Regions from separate parts of the Clostridium beijerinckii genome, predicted to be linked through region 2. Evidence: a T-box and tRNA genes for the amino acid it is inferred to sense, from the RefSeq annotation. Region 2 holds a T-box; the other holds one or more tRNA genes.
The links. A T-box is a leader RNA that pairs with one kind of tRNA and senses whether it is charged. The one in region 2 lies ahead of thrS (threonine--tRNA ligase), so its partner is inferred to be a tRNA-Thr.

Region 1 (8,517 bases), 120 kb from region 2:
TCTCAATGGCCCAGAGATAATTCTTATACTTTCCCCTACCTCTAAGTCAATCTCAACAGGAACTTCTAACACTCCCATCGATTCCACTTCTTCATCAGAAAGAGGAACTGGTTTAGATCCTGGGCCTACAAATCCTGTTACGCCTCTAGTATTTCTAACAACGTACCAAGCTTCATCACCCATTAACATTTTTACAAGCACATATCCAGGAAATTTCTTCTTTAATGAGACTTTTTGCTTTCCATCTTTTTCTTCAACCACTTCTTCCATGGGTACTTGTATATCATGGATTAATGCTTCAAGATTTCTATTTTCAATTGCTTTTTCTAAGTTTGCTTTTACTTTATTTTCATATCCTGAGTATGTATGAACTACATACCATCGTGCTCTATCACTCATATTCGTCAGGCGATATAAAATCACCCAAACCTCCCTTTTACTTGAAATTTAAAATCATTTTAAAGAGGTTATTGAAAATAGAATCCAATCCACCAACTAATATAGTATACATTAGTGTGAACACAATAACTGCAACAAATGCTTTCTTTGTCTCATCTTTTGAAGGCCAAGTTATCTTCTTAACCTCTACCTTAACCTCTCGAAAAAAACCAAACAAACCATTACTTTTAATAGCTTTTTCAGTTTTTACACTGTTCTTTGCTGACATATCTTCACATCCTTAAATTTAATAACTATATGTCATTACTTCGGCTAATTACTTTGTTTCTCTATGAAGAGTGTGCTTTTTACAGAATTTACAATACTTTTTCATTTCTAATCTATCTGGATCATTCTTTTTGTTTTTCATTGAATCATAATTTCTTTGTTTACACTCTGTGCATGCTAAAGTTACTTTTGTTCTCATGACTGCACCTCCAGTTTTCTTATATATTAAATAGGAATCTTGAGTTCCTATTCACTTCTAAAATTTACGTTGCTTAAAATGTCACTTTTATACAATATCATAGAATATTTGACTTGTCAATCATCCTTTAAATAGGACTAAGTTATACAACTTAGTCCTATTAGTAATAAATGTATCTTATTCTACTATTTTAGTAACAACTCCAGAACCTACAGTTCTTCCGCCTTCTCTGATAGCGAATCTTAATCCTTCATCCATTGCGATTGGAGTGATTAATTCAACATTCATATCAATGTGATCTCCAGGCATTACCATTTCCATTCCGTCTGGTAATTTGATTGATCCTGTAACGTCTGTTGTTCTGAAGTAGAATTGTGGTCTGTATCCATCGAAGAATGGAGTATGTCTTCCGCCTTCTTCTTTCTTAAGTACGTATACTTGACCTACAAATTTAGTATGAGGATGTACTGAATTTGGTTTTGATAAAACTTGACCTCTTTCAATATCAGTTCTTTGAACTCCTCTTAATAATGCTCCAATGTTATCTCCTGCTTGCGCTTCATCCAATAACTTTCTGAACATTTCGATTCCAGTTACTACAACTTTCTTCTTTTCTTCTGTTAATCCAACGATTTCTACTTCATCTCCTACATGAAGTACTCCAGCTTCAACTCTTCCTGTTGCAACTGTTCCTCTTCCTGTAATTGTGAATACATCTTCGATTGGCATTAAGAATGGCTTATCTGTTGCTCTTTCTGGAGTTGGGATATAGCTATCTACTGCTTCCATTAAATCCATGATTGGCTTAATTGCTTCTTCATCTGTTGGATTTTCTAATGCTTTTAATGCTGATCCTGTTATTACTGGAATATCATCTCCTGGGAAGTCATATTCGCTTAATAATTCTCTAACTTCCATTTCTACTAATTCTAATAATTCTGGATCGTCTACCATATCTGCTTTATTTAAGAATACTACGATATATTGGATACCAACTCTTGATCCTAGTAGTATATGTTCTCTTGTTTGTGGCATTGGACCATCTGCTGCTGATACAACTAAGATAGCTCCATCCATTTGTGCTGCTCCTGTGATCATGTTCTTAACATAGTCAGCATGCCCTGGACAGTCAACGTGCGCATAGTGTCTGTTTTCTGTTTGGTACTCAACGTGTGCTGTATTGATTGTGATTCCTCTTTCTTTTTCTTCTGGAGCCTTATCAATATCTGCATAGTTAAATGCTTCTGCAAATCCTTTATTTGCTAATACTGTTGTGATTGCTGCTGTTAATGTTGTCTTACCATGGTCTACGTGACCTATTGTTCCAATATTAACGTGTGGCTTACTTCTTTCATACTTTGCTTTTGCCATTATAATTTTCCTCCCTTATTATCTTCTAATAAACTTGGCCTAGTGTTTTTTTATTTTTTATTATTTGGAGCTCACAATCGGAATCGAACCGACGACCTCCACCTTACCAAGGTGACGCTCTGCCGACTGAGCTATGTGAGCGTTCAAAATTGCTATCTTCTTTGATATACCAATTATAAAGTTTACTATTATTCTTTTTATTTGTCAATATAAATTATCACTTTAAATCTAAGCATTTTTCTAATTTTCTCTTTACTCTTTGTAATGCATTATCTATGGACTTCGAATGTCGTTCTAAATCACTTGCAATCTCCTGATAAGATTTTCCATCTAGGTATGAAGTAAGAACCTCTAATTCCAAATCTGATAACACTTTCGAAATCTTTTTCTCGATATAATCCATTTGTTCCTTACTAATCATTAGCTCTTCAGGATCTGAAATTTTCAATCCTGCCAAAACATCAAGCAGAGTTCTCTCTGATTCCTCTTCATATATTGGCTTATTTAAAGAGACATAAGTATTTAACGGAATATGTTTCTGCCTAGTAGCTGTTTTTATTGCAGTTATTATTTGTCTGATTACACATATTTCTGCAAAGGCTTTAAATGATGTTGATTTTTCTGCATTAAAATCTCTGATAGCCTTATATAAACCTATCATCCCTTCTTGATAAATGTCTTCCTTGTCGGCTCCAATTAAAAAATATGATTTAGCCTTTGACTTCACAAAGTTCTCATATTTTGAAATTAAATATTCTTGCGCCCTACTATTACCACTCTTAGCTTTCGCAACAATTTCTTCGTCTGATTTATCTTTGAAATCTAAAAAACCTTTCAACTGCTTATTCTCAACTCTCTTCTGCATTAAACTAACCACTCGTTTAGACAATTATACCCCAGTAAAATTATGTTAGTCAACTGAATTTACTTACTTCTTCTGATTTCTTCTAATATTTTGACTATCCTATCATCTATATTATCACTTATTATATTTTTTTGTGAAATTCTGTTCTTATCTGCTTTATTTTTTATAGACTTCTCTATCCTTAGAACCTCATTATAAAATTCTAAAGATGACATTCTAACTGCACCTCTTTGAAAAATTGTTTGCTGCTCTAGGCTATCAGATGTTACAACAACTATTTCATGTTTCCTTCCTAGAGCATTTACTTGTTTCTCAATATAACTATCCGCAGTTTCTCCATCCTTTGTAAATACTACCGATATATTTCTATTTACCTCTTCTTTCTTTTCAATGCTCCCAGTAACTTTATGAGCATCAAATACTAATATTATTCTACAAGCATTAAAAACTCCATAATTATGTAAAGTATCTATAAGAGTTTGTCTTGCACCCTCAAAGCTAGAATCTTTTTTTTGTTTTAAATTAGGCCAACTATTTATAACATTATATCCATCTACAAAAATAGTTTTCACGATATACCTCTCTCTATTTCAATCGTCCTTTTAAAACTTCATACATAATTATACCACCAGCTACAGATGCGTTTAAAGAATTAATCTTTCCGACCATTGGTATTTTTATTAGCTTATCACACTTTTCCACCGTTAATTTTGAAATACCTCTCCCTTCATTTCCAATTATAACCGCACAAGGTCCTCCAAAATCTACTTGGTAGCTATATTCTTCTGCTCTTATGTCTGCCCCATAAATCCAGATCCCCTTTTCTTTTAGTTCCTCTATTGTCGAATTTAAATTTGTTACCTTAGCTATTTTTACATGTTCTATTGCTCCAACCGAAGATTTATAAACGGTTGTACTTACAGATGCACTTCTTCTCTTTGGGAGTATAATTCCATGAACTCCAAATAATTCCGCAGTCCTTACTATTGATCCTAAATTATGCGGATCCTCAATCTCATCTAATATAACTATGAACGGAGCTTCCCCTCTTTTCTCTGCTAAATCCAATATATCCGATACTTCTGAATATTTATATGGAGTAACTTTTGCTATTACCCCTTGATGTACTTCTCCACCACACATTGAATCAAGTTTTCTTTTATCAACTTCTTTTATTAATATCCTATTTTCTTTTGCCAAACCAACAATAGTTTTTATTGAACCTTCTAATTTACTATTAGATATATATAGCGTTTCGATCGTTCTTTCTCCTTTTAGAGCTTCAATTACGGCATTTCTTCCAATAACTATATCTTCTCTCTCTTCAATAGCGCCCGTTGATTTATCATTTCCTACTATATTATCTTTCTTCGTTTTATTTTTTGCCTCATTATAGCTTTTAACTTTACCTTTTGATTGATTTACAGATTTATCTTTGCTTTCCATAAACTTGACATTTGAAATATTTTTTTTCGGCTTACTATTCATTATAAACCCTCCTTTTTTTAATTTTATAAACTAATTAATAATTTCAATACTTCTGTTAAATATAAATTCTAATCTTTCCTTATCACCTACTAAGTATAGATAACCAATTAACGCTTCAAACCCAGTTGCCATTCTATAATCTCTTATCTCTGCATTCTTAGGAACAGTAGGTGATTTCGCATTTCTTCCCCTTTTGTAAACTGCTTCTTCCTCCTCATTTAGGAGATTTTCAATTTCATGCATTATACACGCCTGACTTTTTGCTTTTACATATCCAATTGCCTTCACATGTATCTTATTTGCAGATAATGCTGTATTTTGAGTCAAAATATAATTTCTAATAAAAACCTCAAATACACCATCACCTATTAATGCCAATTGTAATGAATTCAACATTCTTGCTTCATCTTTTGAAAATTTTCTAATTCTTAAGTCATCTAACATTATAATTCTCCTTTAAATAAGGGTTGCAAAAATGCAACCCTTTCTTTAATTAATCAATCTTCTTCCATCTAACACCTTGTGGTGTATCTTCTAAAATTATATTTCTGCTTTTTAAATCATCTCTTATTTTATCCGCAAGTGCAAAATCTTTATTTTTTCTGGCTTGCTGTCTCTTTTCAATAAGCTCTTGAATTTCTGTTTCCAAATCCTTCTCAATACGATCTTGAAGTATACCTAGCGGATTTCCTAGTTCTCTAACTACTGATTCCGCTTTCTCACATAATTCAGAGGATGAATTAATATTCACATTATTGTTAATATCTTTAGTCAAATCAAACAATACCGAAATAGCGTCTGCTGTATTAAAATCATCATCCATCTTCTCAATAAATTTTTCTCTATATTTATCTAAAGACTTTAGATATTTTTCTTCCTCTTCATCCATTAATTTTTTAGTGACTTCATCTTTCAAATTTTCAAGATTATTTATGCAATTATATAATCTTTCTATTGATGATTTTGCTGAATCTAAAAGTTCTTTAGTAAAATTTATTTGTATTCTATAGTGTCCAGACAACATCAAAAACCTTATTGCATCGGAACTATATTCCTCAAGAACTTCTCTTGCTGTAAAGAAGTTATTTAATGATTTTGACATTTTCTTATTATCTACATTAACAAATGCTGCATGAAGCCAATAATTTGCAAATGGTTTTCCTGTTAGAGCTTCACTTTGAGCTATTTCATTTTCATGATGCGGGAATCTTAAATCCATGCCACCTGCATGAATATCTATTGTATCTCCCAACAATTTCTTCGCCATGCACGAACACTCTATATGCCACCCAGGCCTTCCAGGTCCCCAAGGACTTTCCCAAGCAGGTTCACCTGGCTTTTGTGCTTTCCATACTGCAAAATCCATAGGATCTTTCTTTCTTTCATCAACAGATATTCTTGCGCCAACCTGCAAATCATCTAAATTCTGCCCTACCAATCTTCCATAATTATTAAATTTTTTTGTGCTATAATAAACATCACCATCAACTTCATAAGCAAATCCTGCTTCAATCAACTCTTCAACAAATTTGATTATATCATGAATATATTCTGTTGCTCTAGGATTTACAGTAGCTCTTTCTATCTTTAATGAATCGGCATCTTGGTAGTATTCTTTTATATATTTATCTCCAAGCTCTTTTACTGTAATTCCCTCATCATTAGCTTTATTAATCATTTTATCGTCTATGTCAGTAAAGTTTTGGATAAATCTAACCTTGTATCCTCTATACTCCAAATATCTTCTTATAGTGTCAAAGACAATAAATGTTCTTCCGTTACCTATGTGAAAGAAATTATATACAGTCGGCCCACAGACATACATTTTAACTTCGCCTGGACTAATAGGGATAAACTCTTCTTTTTGTCTTGTTAAAGTATTAAATACCTTCATTAATTTACCTCCTAAAATTATTTTAGTTTTATATTGTTTTTCTCAAATTCACCTTTTATTATATTATAAACATCTTCTATTTTGATTACTTCCATTTCTCCATCTCTAAGTTTAAATTCAATTTCTCCATCATTAATCTTTTTACCTACTGTTATTCTCATTGGTATTCCCATTAATTCTGAATCTTTGAATTTCACTCCTGCTCTTTCATTTCTATCATCTAAAAGAACTTCTATTCCGGCACTTGTTAATTTTTCATAAATTTCATTTGCAATTCTAGCTTGTTCCTCATCTTTTACATTAACAGGAATTACAGAAACATGGTATGGTGCAACAGACAATGGCCATACTATTCCATTTTCATCATGATGTTGCTCAATTATAGATGCCATTGTTCTTGTAACTCCAATTCCATAGCATCCCATTATAAATGGCTTTTCTTTTCCATCTTCATCTATAAACTTAGCATTCATGGCTTCTGAATATTTAGTACCAAGTTTAAATATATGACCCACTTCTGTTCCTCTTGCAATAGTCACCTTACCACCGCAAACCGGGCACTTCTCACCTTCAGTTACGTTTCTATAATCTCCTATTACACCTTCAAAGTCTCTTCCATAATTTACATTATTAATATGGTAACCTGTTTCATTAGCACCCACAATAAAGTTATACATATTAGCTACTTCTTCATCAACTAATAGCATATCTACTTTTATACCTATTGGTCCCGCAAATCCTATTTCTGCTCCCGTTGCCTTTTTTACATCTTCTGAACTAGCAAGATCTAGGTTAATCACTTCACCAATTGCATTGCTAACCTTAACCTCATTAATTTCTCTATCACCCCTAACCATAACTGCTACTATTTTGCCATCTGCATTAAACAAGATAGTCTTTGCGAATTTTTTTTCATTAGTACCGAAAAACTTAACCAATTCATCTATAGTTTTTGTATTAGGTGTCTCAACTTTATTTATTTCCTTGAATTCCTCTTTTAACTCTTTCTCTGCTGGTGATGAAGCTTTCTCGATATTTGCTGCATAGTTACATTCACTGCAAAATACCACATCATCCTCTCCAACTTCCGATTTAACCATAAACTCTGCTGAATTTGAACCACCAATAGCACCAGAATCAGCAGCAACACATTTTGCATCTAAACCACATCTATTAAATATTTTTACATATGCATCATGCATTTTATCATAAGCTAAATCTAGCCCAACTTGATCTTTATCAAAGCTATAAGCATCTTTCATTACAAATTCCCTAGATCTCATCACCCCAAACCTAGGCCTACGCTCATCTCTATACTTTGTTTGGATCTGATATAAATTAAGAGGTAATTGCTTGTAAGACTTAATTTCATTTCTCGCTATATCTGTAAATACTTCTTCATGAGTTGGCCCTAAACAGAAATCTCTATCACCTCTATCCTTTAATCTAAACATTTCTGCTCCATATGCATCCCATCTACCAGATTCCTGCCATAATTCTGCTGGAATAATAGCTGATGCTAGAAATTCCTGTGCACCTGCCGCATTCATTTCTTCCCTAATTATATCCTCAACTTTTTTTAAAACTTTTAATCCAAGAGGCATATAATTATATACTCCTGCAGCCATTTTCCTTATCATTCCAGCTCTTAACATAAGCTTATGGCTGTCAATCTCTGCTTCAGCTGGTACTTCTCTTAATGTTGATATTAACATATTAGACATTTTCATTTGGTGTTCCTCCTAAATAATATTGGTTAGATTGCAAATAATATTTTATATATGATGTAATAAAATCTGAATATTAGATTTTATAAATAATTAATAGATTAAAAATATATAATTGGATAAATAAAAAAGCCCGCCTAATAATATATATTAGGGCGAACTTTATATCGCGGTACCACCTAAATTTGTTCTCTAGCAATGATAACGGTTTTAGACCGATAGTTTTTCCCTATACTCAAAAGCTGGTTCAAAGCCTGTTTAAAAGTCTTTCAGCCCACGGACTTTTTCTCTTATATAATCGACTTCT
Region 2 (8,517 bases):
TTTGTGCAAATTGCGAACATATTCTTAGAAACAGCAGAACAAGAAAAAGAACATGCAAAAAGGTTTTATAAATTTCTTAAGGATGATTATGTTGACGAGCAGATAGAAATACAAGCATCTTACCCAGTCTCATTCCACGAAAGTACATTGAAAAACTTACTTGCAGCAGCTTCAGGCGAAAATGAAGAATGGACAGACCTTTATCCAAGTTTTGCAAAAACAGCTGAAGAGGAAGGATATCCAGAAATTGCAGTAGTTTATAGAAAGATAAGTGAAGTTGAAGCACGACATGAGGCTAGATATAAAAAACTAGCTAAAAATATTGAAGATGGAACAGTATTTAAGAAGGATGAAGTAACTCTTTGGAAGTGTGGCAATTGCGGATTTATATATGAAGGCAAAGAAGCACCAGCTGCATGTCCTGCATGTGCACATCCACAAGCATACTTTGAAGTGTTTGTTGAAAATTATTAATATAGAAATCAAATAGACATACATTAAGGAAGCACTTATATTTAAGTTTAAATTAAGTGTTTCCTTTTTTTGTATTGGTATTTTTGAAAATTTAGACAGTTCATATTTACCGTGTTAAAATAAAAGAAGTAATAAAAATAAGACAGATGGTGAGTATATGATTAAAGCTAAATTAGAAAAGAATAAAAGTGGAAAAATAATATTTAAATTAAAAATAGACAGCGATTATAAAGAAAATATTTTATTTAAAAGAGCTATCATGGAAGCAAAAGAAATTAAGGGACGATATCAATATGAAGTACCTCTAAGATTCTTTATTCCAATATGTAAGAATGTAGGCAGAGAGAATTTAGTATTAGATAAGAGATGCATATTATCTTATTTGGAATTCTCAGATTACTATGATGAAAATTATTATACAGATATAGATGCTACCGCAAAGTATATGAAAAAATGGAGAGAAGAAGGTTGTCCTGACATTTATAGAATAACTATAGATAAAGATAGTTATGAAATAACAAAGGAGGTAGTCTTTAAGAAGCCTAAGGTAGTAATTAAGGACTTTAATTTATGATATGTATTTAAAAAGAGAAATAAAAAGGAATTATCTCAAATTAGAAGTAATTTGAGATAATTCCTTTTTAATGCATTTTAGTATTATTGGCTATAAATTGCGCTTGCTATTATATTAGTAATTTCTAATGAATTGCTAGAGAGTAAAAATTCATGTATAGAACTTAGGCTTAAGGATTTAAGTAATAGCAGATCATTAGTATTAGCTTTGAAAATTTTATTGTTAATAGTAAATTTAAAGCTACCACTTACAACATAAAAACAAATGGCTATAAGTTCCTTATCTAATGGAACTTGATGTTTGAATACACACTTTTTTCTAGGCGTAATATTTAAATGAACTAATTCACCATTATAATTCTCTCTTGTCATTAAGTTAAAAACAGAAGCTTTTCCATAAGTTTTTGTTTTCCAATCACCCATGAAGCTATCTTGTTCAAAGGCTTTTAGTAATTTCTTATATTTATTTTCATGATCAAGGGTTATTTTGCCTTCAGTAACCATAAATTTACGTGAAACATTTGTAAGATTGCTAAAAGTAGATTCCGGTATATCAATTTTAGCTATACCAAGTCTCCATAAGAAGTTCCTGCTTGCATAATCAGAATCTACTGGATATGTTATTAATTCTGTCGCCATTCCACCAGACCAAAATGTCGGCTTATAGCTCTTTTCTCTTATTAATTCAACATCGTAGTTCATAAATTACTCTCCCTTTATTTATCACATATTTTATGTTCATTATATTAAAAGATATATGTATAATCAATAAAGATAAGTACAATATAAAGCATAATTAATTTTGCTACTATGTAAGGTTTACTATTTTTAGATATATAAAGAATAGACATAAGATGTTTTAGTAAGTAAAATTAAAATAATAAGTAAAGTGAATAGCTAGATAAAATATCTATAGATTTATTAGTTTGAGAACAATATGAAGTTCATGATTGATATGAAGTATAATTATAGGAGTTGTTTGTATGGAAAACTTTATTAATAAGAAAATACTAAGAAAAGAAATTTTAGATAAGAGAAAAAAAATAGATGTAACAGAAAAAGAAAAAATAGATGAAAGAATATTAGAAACAGTTTATAGTAGCGAGTACTATAAATTGGCAAAAAATATTTTTGTTTATATATCGTTTGACACTGAAATAAATACAAGAGATTTTATAAAGGAATCATTAAATAATGATAAAAAAATTTATGTTCCAAGGACGGAAATTAAAACTAAACTTATGGATGCAGTAGAAATTAAATCACTGGATAATTTGTTGGAGAGTTCATACGGAATACCAGAACCATCTATAGATGATCCCTATATTGATCCAAACGAACTTGATTTAATTATAGTTCCAGGCGTAGCTTTTGACAGGCGTGGGGGGAGAGTTGGCTATGGAGCAGGTTTTTATGATAGATATTTCAAGAAAATTAACAAAGATAATATAAAAAGAATTGCCAAATTAGCATTAGCATATGATTTTCAAGTACTTGATAAAGTTCCAACCAGTTATCATGACGTACCAGTAGATTATATTATAACTGAAAAAGAATTTATAAAGTTGGAATAATGTAATGCCGGATTAAAATAAATAGGGGGAATATATGGAATACATTGAGAGTAATTTTGGTTACCTAAAAGGAACCCAAATAGAAAAGTACTACGATCATCTGATAAAAGCAGAATTTTTATGCGAGTATTATCCGATAGTTACAAAGATTATTGTTAGAAAAGTAATAGAAATGCTTTTAAGGGATATAGCGCAGGACAGTGGAGTTGATATGAATGTTTCTGCACTTACATTATTAAATAGTATTAAGTTAAAGTCTAATATTTCTTTTTCAGAAGAAATTTATAATAGTATAGAGATTATATTGGCTAACGGATATGAGAACATTTCCAAAAGAGATAGAAATAGAAAGATACCTAAACATCCAATAGAAATTTTAAAGATAGCTCAAAAGGTTCTATATTACTATTTGAAAGAAAAAGAAAATTTGATACTAGATATAAAGAATTTAAGTTTTAGTGCTCCTAGTACTATAGAATATATGAGGAAAGAACTTTTAAAGATCAATAACGATATTGCTCAAAGAGAAAATTTAATCAATAATCTTAGGGCAAAGATTCTTGAGGTAGATAGTTCTCCAAAGCGAATAAGTGAAATAAATAACATCATAATACTAATAAAAGAAGAAAAAGCTTATTTAGAAGAAATCCAAGATATATTAAATAGAAAAGTAGAAATGCAAAATAAATGTGTATTGAATATGGAAACGGATTATAAAACATATGAAAAAAAGCTTAATGAAATGAAAATTAAGTTTAATGAAAATGAAGAACTTCTTCTTGAAAAAGAGGGGCAGCTTCTGAAGGCTGAGATACAAAATCAAGAATTGAAAATATCGACTGAGGAGTTAGATGACGAAGATGAATCAATAAAAAGTATGAAAGTATCACTGGATGAAGAATTAAGAACATTAAGACACGCATATGAAAGTTTATTAAACTTAACAGAAGAATATAATAATATTGTTGAAACAATAGAATTTTCATATGATAATGAATTAAAAAAAGAATTGGAAGCTAAAAAGAACAGTATCCAAATAAAAATAAATTTTGAGGATGCTGTATTTAACGAGAATATAATTATTTACAATAAAAATATAGTGGAGTATAGAAGAAAAGCGTTAATATTTAAAGAACTAGTAAATGAAAATATAAAACGAGAAATTAGGCATGAAAAATTTTATGATGGATTTTTAAGACTATCAGGAAAAGAGCTTAAAATCGTATATACAATCATTAATAATATTACTTCAAGTTTCAATTTGATAAGTAAACCTAAGGAATTATTGGGAAGATATAATGAAGATAAGTTTTTAGAATTACTAAATAGAAATTTAGAGAATTTAAAAAACATTAATGATAATGAAATAAAGCTAATTTTATATTATAAATTAATAAGTTTGTCAAATGCTCCTTATGGGAAGGTATATAATAGAAGAAAGTTTGTACAGACATTGGATTCTATGGTAGAGAAAGCTTATGCTGTTTTAGTGCCCAAAAAGGATTTTAAAGCAAGAGCAATAAAATTAGATGCAATAAATGAATATTATATGAATAGAACTATATGGGCATTAAAAAATAAAGGCTCAAATACACATATTACAGAAGAGCTTATAGAAAAGATTTATGATATGGTTATAAAATTAAAACAGAGACCAGAAAATAAAGAGAAAAGATTTTACTATGAAAAACTTGATTTGGATGTTATGACGGAGGCGGCCATTAAATCAGCTATAAAATCTCAACCATATACATTTCTACATATGATAGCAGACTTAGCAAGCATTGATTCATATAAGGATATGTCTAGTATTATATTTCAAATTGAAAATTTAATTGAGAAAAGATCTTTGATTAAAGATTTTTCTAATGCTTATTTTATGGTTCTATTATATTTATCTAGCGATGCAGTAGTGATAAGTCAAAACCAGCAAGAAGAATTATTACCATTAGTAGTAATGTTAATAACGAGTACAAGTTCAGCCTCAGATAGTGATTTTATAAATTTAGAAGGTTATAATGATTTGGTTAAGTTGTGGAAACAAAAACAACAAAAATATAACGATATCTTTATGAAGAAAGAGGAAGAGGAAAATAGCTTAGGTCTAATAATGAGAGAAAAATTAGAATTAGAAATTAATCAGAAAGAATTATCAGAATCATATGACTCATTAATGAGAAGGTATGGAAGCTACGAGAGTGAATTCAAAAATCTAGTTATGAATTCAGAAAAAAGAGTTCTCTTGCCATCATATTTTTACTATGATGATTTGTGCAATAAAAAGAAGTTAGCAGAAAAGCATATTAATGAATCAAAAAATAAAATTGGAACATTGAAAAGCATGTTTTCTATAGAGGTTTGGAAGGATCAAGCGAATAAGTTTATTAATGAATCCAATATGCTAGAAGCTGAAAAGTTGCTAATTAAAGAAGCAAAGCAAAAGCCTTACTTTAAAAAAGAATATTCGGTTTTCTTAGAATTAGAAGATCAAATTCAAAAAGTGAATGAATCTATAGAAAAAAATAAGGAGATGCTGAAAAGCAAAGATGCACTAGTTGATAATATAGGAAGTAAAATTATTGACTTGCAGAAGCAGTTAACTACTATGAAGAATGCGTATATGGACATAGAAAGTGGTTACTAAAAGATTGATTTCAGATATATAATTAAGATTTACCGAGTATTATATTATTTTACAGAAAGAGCATGAGTCTATACTCAGTAAAAAATTTTGTGTAAACTAAAAAAAGAGGACGCCTTATTTACAAGGGCATCCTCATTTTTATATAAATTTTATAATTCTTTATTCTCTATTTCTTTAACTATTCTCTCGATAAACGCATCTAATTTAACAGCGCCTTCATCGTCATTCTTTCTGCTTCTTACAGATACTTCATTATTAGCAGCTTCTTTTTCTCCAACAACTAAAATGTAAGGAGTTCTTTCAAGTCTAGCTTCTCTAATCTTATAACCAATCTTTTCAGCTCTATAATCAGTTTCAACTCTAATACCTTTATTCTTTAAGGCTTTTGTAACTGCTTCAGCATAATCATTGTACTTATCAGAGATTGGTAATACTTTGGCTTGAACTGGAGATAACCATGTTGGGAAAGCACCAGCGTATTCTTCTATAAGCATAGCTAAAGTTCTTTCATAACATCCAATTGATGATCTATGGATTATATAAGGTCGTTTCTTTTCTCCGTCTTTATCTACATAACTCATATCAAATCTTTCAGCTAAAGCAAAGTCAATTTGAACTGTGAATAAAGTATCTTCTTTACCATGAACATTTCTAAATTGTAAATCAAGTTTTGGACCATAGAAGGCAGCTTCATCATCAGCTTCAACATAATTAATATTTAAGTGATCTAGGATATTTCTCATTGTATCTTGAGTCTTATTCCAAGCATCAGGATCATTGATATATTTTTCAGTATTATTTGGATCCCATTTAGAGAATCTATAAGTTATCTTTTCAGCGATTCCTAAAGTTCCCATTAAATATTGAATTAATTCAAGAACGCCCTTAAATTCTTCTTCTAATTGTTCAGGTGTAACAACTAAATGACCATCAGCTAAAGTGAATTGTCTAACTCTTATAAGACCATGCATTTCACCTGAAGCTTCATTTCTAAATAAAGTAGAAGTTTCACCGTATCTTAGTGGAAGATCTCTATAACTGTGTTGTTCAGCATTATAGATTGTATATTGGAATGGGCAAGTCATTGGTCTTAAAGCAAATACTTCATCGTCCTTTTCTTCATCACCTAATACAAACATACCATCTTTGTAATGATCCCAGTGACCAGAAATTTTATACAAATCGCTTTTAGCCATAAGTGGAGTCTTAGTTAAAAGATATCCTCTTTTTTCTTCTTCATCTTCAACCCATCTTTGAAGAAGTTGAACTATTTTTGCTCCTTTAGGCATTAATAATGGAAGCCCTTGACCTACATTTTCATCAGTTGTAAACAACTTTAACTCTCTACCAAGCTTATTGTGATCTCTCTTTTTAGCTTCTTCTAAAGCTTCTAGGAAAGCATCTAAGTCTGCTTTCTTTAAGAATGCAGTACCATAGATTCTTGTAAGCATCTTATTTTTTTCATTACCCTTCCAATAAGCACCAGCACTTCTAGTAAGTTTAATTGCTTTAACTGATTTTATTGACATAAGATGAGGACCAGCACATAAGTCTGTGAAATCACCCATTTTATAGAATGAGATTATTTCATTTTCAGGAAGATCGTTTATTAATTCAACTTTGTAAGGTTCATCCTTCATTAATTCTAAAGCTTCATTTCTTGGAAGCTCAAATCTAGATATTTCTGGATTTTCCTTAATTATTTTTTGCATTTCTGCTTCAAGCTTTTCTAAGTCTGCAGCAGTAAATGCACTTTCTCTATCGAAATCATAGTAGAAGCCAGTTGCAATTGAAGGCCCTATAGCTAATTTTGTTTCAGGGAATAGTCTTTTTACAGCATAAGCTAAAACGTGAGATATGCTATGTCTTAGGGCATCTTTACCTTCTTGAGAGTCAAATGTGCATATGCTTAACTCAACATCTTCATTTATTTCTTTTCTAAGGTCTTCAACTTTTCCATTAACTATACCGCAGCAAGCATTTCTAGCTAAACCTTCGCTAATTGATTTGGCAATTTCATAAATAGATAAACCAGCTTCTAATTCTTTAATTGATCCATCTTTTAAAGTTACTTTTATCATTTTAAAACTCCTTTCAAATTTAAAACAATTTTGTTTCGGTGACTTGATAAATTTTAATAATAATATTGTTAAAAAAATTTATTATCAAAATCATACACTTTTGCAAACAAAAAAACCTCATCTCTAATAATAGAGACGAAGTAATATCCGTGGTTCCACTCTAATTACCTAGAAGAAACTGATTAAAATAGGCTAAATAAATGAAACATTAAAAATCTTTCTAAAAATCAGTTAAATAGGTCACTTGAATTTATCGTAACGTGATAATTACGGGCTTTATTAGAGCCACTCAGAGGTGGTTTTCAGTCTAAATTTATATAAGAATAATCGCACCAACATATTCTCTCTCTGAAAAATAAGATTTTAGCTTACTGTCCTCATCAACGTGTTTATTTATTATATTAATATTCTTAATTATAAGCACCTGATTTTTAGATGTCAACTAATTAACAAAAAAAATACAAAAGATATTAAGAATCTCAGAATATATTGGAGATTTTAACAAGATTATAATAAGGCTTTAACCTAGAATTTATTAAAATCAAATAAAATTTATGTATATTAGGTTGTATTTAGTATTTTTTTCAGGAGGTAAAGATGAATAGAAGTATTAAAAGTATAAAAGTTAAAATTATTATGTTCCTAATACCAATGTTATTAATTGCATTTATAGCTTTGTCGGGAATAGGATATAGGTTTGCGAGTAAATCATTAAAAGAGAGTAACTTAAATGTAATGGAAGAAATGACGAAAACTGCTGCATCACGAGCAGATGATCAAATAAAAAGTGAGATTAGGAACCTTGAAGTAATTGCAAGCAATCCGATAATAACGGATAAGAATGTACAGATAGAAGAAAAAATTCAAATACTTAAACCAGCATTGAAAACAGTTGGACAATTAGAAATGAGCATAAGTGATAAAGATGGAAATTCAATAGATACTTTAGGAAATAAGAAATCAATAAAGACAACACAAAGTTTCATGAAATCAATAAATGGTGAAAATTCAATAACCAATCCATATATAGATCCAATCACAAAGAAAAAAGTCATATCATATTCAGTACCTATCAAAGATTCTTCAAATAGGATTATAGGAATTATTACCTCGATAAAAGATTGCAAAGATTTTGCTTCTTTAAACAAAGAAACTAATTTTTTGAAAACGG

Region 1: it has a tRNA-Thr gene. The T-box ahead of thrS (threonine--tRNA ligase) is inferred to sense a tRNA for this amino acid. The anticodon was not compared.

Annotation. Positions count from the first base shown of each region.
Region 1 is NZ_CP144906.1:169,420-177,936, reverse strand. It holds gene nusG (transcription termination/antitermination protein NusG) at 1-399, opposite strand, end outside; gene secE (preprotein translocase subunit SecE) at 437-667, opposite strand; gene rpmG (50S ribosomal protein L33) at 716-865, opposite strand; gene tuf (elongation factor Tu) at 1,043-2,236, opposite strand; tRNA gene PZA12_RS00840 (tRNA-Thr) at 2,302-2,377, opposite strand; gene sigH (RNA polymerase sporulation sigma factor SigH) at 2,454-3,101, opposite strand; gene PZA12_RS00830 (NYN domain-containing protein) at 3,161-3,673, opposite strand; gene rlmB (23S rRNA (guanosine(2251)-2'-O)-methyltransferase RlmB) at 3,687-4,589, opposite strand; gene PZA12_RS00820 (Mini-ribonuclease 3) at 4,620-5,033, opposite strand; gene cysS (cysteine--tRNA ligase) at 5,083-6,483, opposite strand; gene PZA12_RS00810 (proline--tRNA ligase) at 6,501-8,213, opposite strand.
Region 2 is NZ_CP144906.1:287,865-296,381, forward strand. It holds gene rbr (rubrerythrin) at 1-474, shown strand, start outside; gene PZA12_RS01410 (hypothetical protein) at 632-1,048, shown strand; gene PZA12_RS01415 (HutD family protein) at 1,132-1,749, opposite strand; gene PZA12_RS01420 (5-formyltetrahydrofolate cyclo-ligase) at 2,031-2,621, shown strand; gene PZA12_RS01425 (hypothetical protein) at 2,656-5,265, shown strand; gene thrS (threonine--tRNA ligase) at 5,415-7,346, opposite strand; T-box leader at 7,475-7,739, opposite strand; gene PZA12_RS01435 (methyl-accepting chemotaxis protein) at 7,944-8,517, shown strand, end outside.